3 regions of the Streptomyces sp. NPDC056480 genome follow, and region 3 is predicted to be linked to each of the others. Evidence: riboswitches for the same ligand, from Rfam matches in the RefSeq annotation. Region 3 holds a riboswitch; each other region holds the start of a gene.
The links. Region 3 has a riboswitch for cyclic di-AMP ahead of ACFQ79_RS21225 (M23 family metallopeptidase). Riboswitches for the same ligand answer to the same signal wherever they lie in the genome.

Region 1 (2,253 bases), on a different contig from region 3:
GTCGACGTCCGCCTGGAGCGGGAGGAGCGGCTCCACGTCGGCGTCACCGACAGCCATCCGCGCCGGCCCCGTCGCCTCCCGGCGGCGGTCCAGCAGGACAACGGACGCGGGATGGTCATCATCCGCGTCCTCGCCGCCGAAGCCGGCGGCCGTCTGTCGGTCACGCCGACCGAGGACGGCGGCAAGACGGTCTGGATCACTCTTCCGTGGACCGTGGCCCCCGTGGCCAGCTGTTAGGTCCCGTGCTGTCGGTCAGGGGTACGGCGGCGCCACCGCACCCCTCACGGACGAACCGCTACCGCCGCCTGATCAGCGGACGCGGCCGTAGTAGACCTTCGACGACCAGATCTTGTCGAGCTTCACCCAGGAACCCGTCTTGGGCGAGTGCCAGATCTTGCCGCTGCCGGCGTAGATGCCCACGTGGTAGACCCTCCCGCCGGAGTGGAAGAAGACCAGGTCCCCCTTCTGCCTGGTGGAGGCGGAGATGTGCCGGGTCTTGTTGTACTGCTGCTGCGCGGTGCGGGGCAGCGACTTGCCCGCCTTCTTGTACGCGTAGAGCGTCAGACCGGAGCAGTCGAACCTGGAGGGTCCGGTGCTCCCGTACCGGTACGGAGCTCCCTTCTTGGACGCGGCGACGCTCAGTGCCTTGTTCGCGTGCGTGGTGGCTGCCTGGGCCTCCGTTGCCGCACCGGGTGCGAACAGCGTGCCGCCGACGGCGGCGAGGGTGAGAGCCGAGACGGCTCCGGCCCGGGACAGCAGGGACGGGACGTGCATCTGCGCAGTCATGCGCAACCCTTCGTCAGCCGCCTGCGAAGGATGACCTGTCGGGTTCGGGCTGGCGAAGATGCCCGGCCGCTGACGCGGCTTCACCCCGAGGGACGGCCTCGCTGCCGGAACAGCGCGTACGCCCCGTAAAAATCGGGTCCTCCACTCCTGCCGATCCAATCCTGTCGACCAGACGTCCGGGACAGCGGCAGGACTCGGCGTCCGCCCGGACCGCCCCGCCGCGGTGGCGGGGGCTTGTCGTCGACAGGGATCTTGACCCACACCCAGGTCGAAATCCGAGCTGAAACGGCGATATGTGAGGCTCCTCACGACTGATCCATACGGGTGGACAGGGAGCCTTTGTGATCTTCGGAGGTTTGGCCTACGAGCCCCGCACCAGGGGTGGAACGCCCCATTCCGCCAGATGCGTACACCTGTTGCGCAACTCACCCGGCATATATGTCGACTCGTCGACTACGCCGAACGGGGGAGCGATTCTGCGGTCCGCGTCGGCCGTCCGGACCTCGACACGACACGCGGATATGTCAACTCGCGCGGGTGCGCGGGACGGTGACGCGGTCCGCCCGGCGCTCACCGTCCAACACCCTGAGCGCACGCGCCAAAGTGTCCGCGTGCACCTCGTTCTCGCCCCGCATATGCATGAGCGTCAGGGCCTGGAGGAGTGCTTCCGTCCGTCCCACCAGGGCTTGTGCCGCGCGCAGTGCGCCATAGGTATGCGTTCCCCTGGATGGATTGATCTTGCCCAGCAGGTCGACCACTTCGAGGTAGGCGTCGACGAGTTCGCTCTCGGCGCGGGTCAGGGCGGGCAGCGGCGGCAGCTCGGGAACCACGGCCGGCTCACCCCGCCGTGCCGCCGGCGCCCGCGCGCCGGCTCGTGATCACGTGGTCCACCAGGCCGTACGCGATCGCGGCCGGCGCGTCCAGGACCGTGAGGCGGTCGAGGTCGGCCTCGACGCGCTCCCGGTCCCGCCCCGTGTGCTCGCTGAGCATCCCCGTCATCAGCGCGCGGAGACGGAGCAGTTCGCGGGCGTGGATGTCGAGATCGCTCGGCTGTCCCTGGAGCGGTTCGTCCATGGCGGGCTGACGCAGTGTGATCCGGGCGCCCGGGAGCATCATGCGCTTGCCCGGGGTGCCGGCGGCGAGCAGCACGGCGGCGGTGGAGACGGCCTGGCCCAGACAGGTGGTCTCCACGTCGCAGTGGAGCGAGCGCATCGTGTCGTAGATCGCGGTCATGGCGCTGATCGAGCCGCCGGGGGAGTTGATGTAGAGCGAGATGTCCTGTTCGGGGCCCGCGTGGTCCAGATACAGGAACTGGGCGATGACGTCGTTGGCCGAGGTCTCGTCGACCGGCGTCCCGAGGAAGACGATCCGGTTCGAGAGGAGCTTCGAGTAGGGGTCGAGGGTCCGGGTTCCGTAGCTGGTGCGCTCCGTGAACTCGGGCAGGACGTAGCGAGCATCCATGGCGGG
Region 2 (2,253 bases), on a different contig from region 3:
GCCAGGTTGGCGTAGCGGAAGGCGTCGTGCTCCGGCAGCTGGTCGGCGAGCAGCACCGCGAAGCGGTCCGCCCAGCCGACGTAGGTCCCGTCGGGCCCGGGGTCTCCGACGCCCTCGGTGAAGCTGTCACCGATCGCCGCGTACGACCCGAATGCGTGCTTGTCTCTTGATCTCGAATCGTCTGCCACGGGAGCACATCCTTCCCCTTCGGATGTGACCTACGCGACCGTAAGGAGGGGTTGACGCCGGGTGACATATGCCACCGATAAAGAATTTGCCAAGCCGGAATAGAGCGGGAACACGCCGGAGGCCCGGCACGTGTGTGCCGGGCCTCGGGTGGCGACGGTGCGTCAGATGTTCACGCCGTGCTGGCGCAGCGCGGCGATCGGGTCGATGTCGGAGCCGTAGTCCGGCCCGGTGCGGATCTCGAAGTGCAGGTGGGGGCCGGTGACGTTGCCGGTCGCGCCGGAGAGGCCGATCTGCTCTCCGCCGCTCACGGTCTGGCCGGCGGAGACGGAGATCGAGGAGAGGTGGGCGTACTGCGAGAAGGTGCCGTCGGCGTGCTGGATGACGACCTGGTTGCCGTACGCGCCGCCGTCGCCGGCGGAGTAGACGGTGCCGGGGCCGACCGCGACGATCGTGGTGCCGGTGGAGGCCATGAAGTCGACACCGGTGTGGTAGCCGGAGGACCACATGGAGCCGGCGGCGCGGTACGGGGTGGACATGCCGCCGCTGACCGGGGCGAACCAGCCGGAGGCGGAGGTCGCGGCGCCGGAGGACTCCGAGGACTGCGCCGCCTTCGCGGCCGGGGCGCTCTTGGCCGGGGCGGCGGAGCGCTCGCTGCTCCGGGAGGCGCGCGAGGTGTCGCCGTTCTTCTCGGCGCTCTTCGGCGCGGCGGCCTTGGGCGCGGAGCTCTTCGGCGCGGCGGCCTTGGCGGTGCTCTTGGCGCCGAGGGTGAGCTTCATGCCGGGCAGGATGAGCGAGGGGTTCTCGCCGACGACCTGACGGTTGTCCGCGTACAGCTTCTGCCAGCCACCGGTGAGGTGGTGCTCGGCGGCGATCTTCGACAGGTAGTCGCCCCGCACGACGGAGTACGTCTTCGGCGCGGCCTTCGCGGCGGCGGGCGCGGCCTTGGCGGAGGCGGGGGCCTTCACCTGGGCGGCGGCGGTGACGGCCTGGCCGGGAGCGGCGGCCGGGGCGGCCTGCTCGGCGGCGTGGGCGCCGGTGGCACCGAGGAGCGGAAGGGCGACGACGGCACCTCCCGTACCGGCGGCGGCGATTCCGCGGGTGAGGCGGTTGGACTTGATGCGGCGGTGCTTACCCTTCGCGGGCATGGCGAATTCCTCTCCGGCGCCTACGAGGTGAGCTGTCGGGTTCGGACTGGAGATGTCCGGCCGCGCTCTCACGCGGCTTCACCCCGAGCCGTCCTGTGTCGCGGGACCGGCGTACTTCCTGGGTCCCCCGCTCCTGCCACGCATGGGATGAGTGGAATTCCGGACGGTGGCAGGATTCGGCGGTCCGACCGGATTGACGGTGACGCTAGACGAGCGGGGTCGACGCGAACAAGCCAGTGATTTCCACCGGCTTTCCGGGTACGTCCTTCCGCCCGGAATTCCGGTCACCCTCCGTGGATGACGGACCCTCGATTTCCTTTTTCCGTACGGCAATTGCTCCGGCCCGTCGGCCACGATCCGTCACTTCTATGACCCTGCTCACGCGCTGCGGCTCATCTCGCCTGCAAACAGGGCGCGTTATACGTAAGGCCCCAATTCGGACAGATCACCCATTCCCGTCCAGGGGGGTGCGCCGGCCCGGCCCCACCTGGATGATTGCCCCTGGAACCGATCTCGCGTCGGGCACCCGAACGTCGACCCTCAGGAGCATCCGTGACGCAGCAGCTGCCGCAGGTCCCGCCCATCGAAGCGAACGAGCCCGAGCTGGCCGAGGTCCGCAACTTCCGGGACGTGGGCGGCCTGCCGACGACGGACGGGCGCGCCGTGCACCCCGGCCGCCTCTACCGCAGCGGCCACCTCGCCCACGCCACCGAGGAGGACGTCGCCTTCCTCGACTCGCTCGGCCTGCACACCGTCTTCGACTTCCGGAACCTCGCCGACCGGAAGGTCGAGGGCCCGGACGTCGATCTGCCGGGTGTACGGAACGTGAACATACCCCTCAACGACCCGGCCGACGGAAAGGAGTTCTGGAAGCTGGTCCGCGACGGCGACATCGAGCAGCTGCGGGACATCCTGGGCG
Region 3 (2,253 bases):
CGGCGAGCGGCTGGCCTCGGCGCGGGTCATCGCGGAGACCGCGCAGAAGGCGGTGCTGCCGACGCCCGCCGAGCGGATCGGCGGGCTGCAGTGCGCGGCGCGGTACGAGGCGGCGCAGGCGGACGCGTTCATCGGCGGCGACCTGTTCGCCGTCCAGGACACCCCCTACGGGGTACGGCTCGTGGTCGGCGACGTCCGCGGCAAGGGCATGGACGCGGTCGAGGCCGTCGCCGTCGTCATCGGGGCGTTCCGGGAGGCGGCCGAACAGGAGCGGACCCTGGAGGGCGTGGCGCAGCGGCTGGAACGGGCCCTTGCCCGGGAGGGCACCCGCCGGCACGGGCTCGACGCCTTCGAGGGGTTCACCACGGCCGTCCTCGCCGAGATCCCGCGCGGTGACGGGGGCGGCACCTTCGACGGTTTCGTACGGGTCGTCAATCGCGGGCACCCGCCTCCGCTGATGCTGTACGCGGACGGGCGCCTGGACACGATGGAGCCGGGCGAGCCGGCGCTGCCGCTCGGCATGGGCGAGCTGGCGTCGTGGCCTGACCGCGCCGAGGCGCGGCCGTACCCGCCGGGCGCCACGCTGCTCCTCTACACCGACGGCCTCTCGGAGGCGCGGAACGCCGAGGGCGTCTTCTACGACCCGGGGGAACGGCTCGCCGGGCGGATCTTCCCCGGGCCCGAGGAACTGCTCGACGCGCTCGTGGACGACGTACGGCTGCACACCGGCGGCGGGTCGACCGACGACATGGCGCTGCTCGCGGTGAGCCGTCCCGCGACGGGGCAGCCGGAGCGTCGCCGGACGATGCCGGTGGTGCCGCCGGGCGGGTCCGGATCCCCCCGAGGCGGGCCCGGTCACCGGCCGTAGTCGCAAGGTGTCTCACTGCGATAACAATTGACATAACGTCAGATCGCGAGGGTTTCGGCTTCCCTTACTGAAGGGGGGTCAACTCGGACCATTCCCTCCCAATTCAATGAATGATCAAGAGGAACAGCTTGGAATCGGCACCCCGTGTCTATTAACGTTCGATAACGCAGCGCGGTCGTCCCAGCCGTCGCAAGAGGCGGCACCGTGCGCACGCGCCGAATCCTGAAAAGGAACCGGGGAACCACTACTTGGGGTGAATCGGGCCCTTCGCACTTGTGCGACCGTGCCCGTAGGAGACCTTCCTGCTCCGAACCCGTCAGCTAACCCGGTAGGCGAGAAGGAAGGAAAGGAGCGCGCCTCCGTGGCGTCCAACACTCCCGCACCCGAAGCCCCCTTCGATGCCTTCGGTGGTGGTGCGGGTCCTGCCGCCCCGGACACCGAGTGGAACCCCACCGAGGGATCCCTCCGCGCCGAGAGCCGCTCCGGCGGCCGCCACCGTGTCGTCAAGCAGCGCTCCAACTTCGCCCGCTCCTCCACCGTCCTCGGCGTCGGTGTGATCGCGGCCGTCGGTGCGGGTGGCCTCGCCACCGCGCAGGAGAAGCCCCCGGTGGCCATATCGCTCCCGGACCTGCCCGACCTCCACCTGCCGGACGCCCACGACCTCCCCGGTGTCGGCGACCTCCTCCCCGAGGAGACCCAGGAGACGGTCAGCGCGGCCCGCGCCAACCCGAACCCGCTCACCGTCGCCACGTACGCCACCCTCGACGACGCGCAGGGCACCAAGGCCCCGCAGATGCAGCAGGCCGGCCTGGTCACCCAGGACGGCCCGGCGGCCGAGGCCGCGCCCGGCGCCGGCGACGCGGGCGAGGCCCTGCGCGCCCGCATCCTCCAGCAGGCCGAGCAGCAGCAGGCCTCCGCCGACGCCGCCGACAAGGCCGCGGCGGAGAAGGCGGCGGCCGAGAAGGCCGCCGCGGAGGCCGCGGCCAAGGCCGACGCCGCGGAGAAGGCGGCCGCCGAGGCGAAGGCCAAGGCCGAGGCGGAGGCCAAGGCGAAGGCGGAAGCCGAGGCCAAGGCGAAGGCCGAGGCGGCGGCCGAGGCCGAGCGCCTCGCCAAGCTGGCCGCGAGCTACACGCTGCCCCTCTCCTCGTACAGCCTCAGCGCCACCTACATGCAGTCCGGCTCGATGTGGTCCTCCGGCTACCACACCGGCCTCGACTTCGCCGCCCCCACCGGCACCCCGCTCAAGGCGGTCCACGGCGGCACGATCAAGTCGGCCGGCTGGTCCGGCTCGTACGGCTACCGCGTCGTCCTGGAACTCTCGGACGGCACCGAGATCTGGTACGCCCACATGTCCTCCATGACGGTCTCCGCGGGCCAGACCGTGG

Region 1: another riboswitch for cyclic di-AMP. It lies ahead of ACFQ79_RS16360 (C40 family peptidase); the one in region 3 lies ahead of ACFQ79_RS21225 (M23 family metallopeptidase).
Region 2: another riboswitch for cyclic di-AMP. It lies ahead of ACFQ79_RS22945 (peptidoglycan DD-metalloendopeptidase family protein); the one in region 3 lies ahead of ACFQ79_RS21225 (M23 family metallopeptidase).

What each region holds. Positions count from the first base shown of each region.
Region 1 covers NZ_JBHTSA010000031.1:27,210-29,462, reverse strand. The annotation lists gene ACFQ79_RS16365 (ATP-binding protein) at 1-237, shown strand, start outside; gene ACFQ79_RS16360 (C40 family peptidase) at 310-786, opposite strand; cyclic di-AMP (ydaO/yuaA leader) riboswitch at 790-996, opposite strand; gene ACFQ79_RS16355 (hypothetical protein) at 1,311-1,616, opposite strand; gene ACFQ79_RS16350 (ClpP family protease) at 1,624-2,247, opposite strand.
Region 2 covers NZ_JBHTSA010000053.1:30,278-32,530, reverse strand. The annotation lists gene ACFQ79_RS22950 (SGNH/GDSL hydrolase family protein) at 1-188, opposite strand, end outside; gene ACFQ79_RS22945 (peptidoglycan DD-metalloendopeptidase family protein) at 351-1,334, opposite strand; cyclic di-AMP (ydaO/yuaA leader) riboswitch at 1,339-1,526, opposite strand; gene ACFQ79_RS22940 (tyrosine-protein phosphatase) at 1,887-2,253, shown strand, end outside.
Region 3 covers NZ_JBHTSA010000046.1:38,880-41,132, forward strand. The annotation lists gene ACFQ79_RS21220 (PP2C family protein-serine/threonine phosphatase) at 1-868, shown strand, start outside; cyclic di-AMP (ydaO/yuaA leader) riboswitch at 1,072-1,218, shown strand; gene ACFQ79_RS21225 (M23 family metallopeptidase) at 1,230-2,253, shown strand, end outside.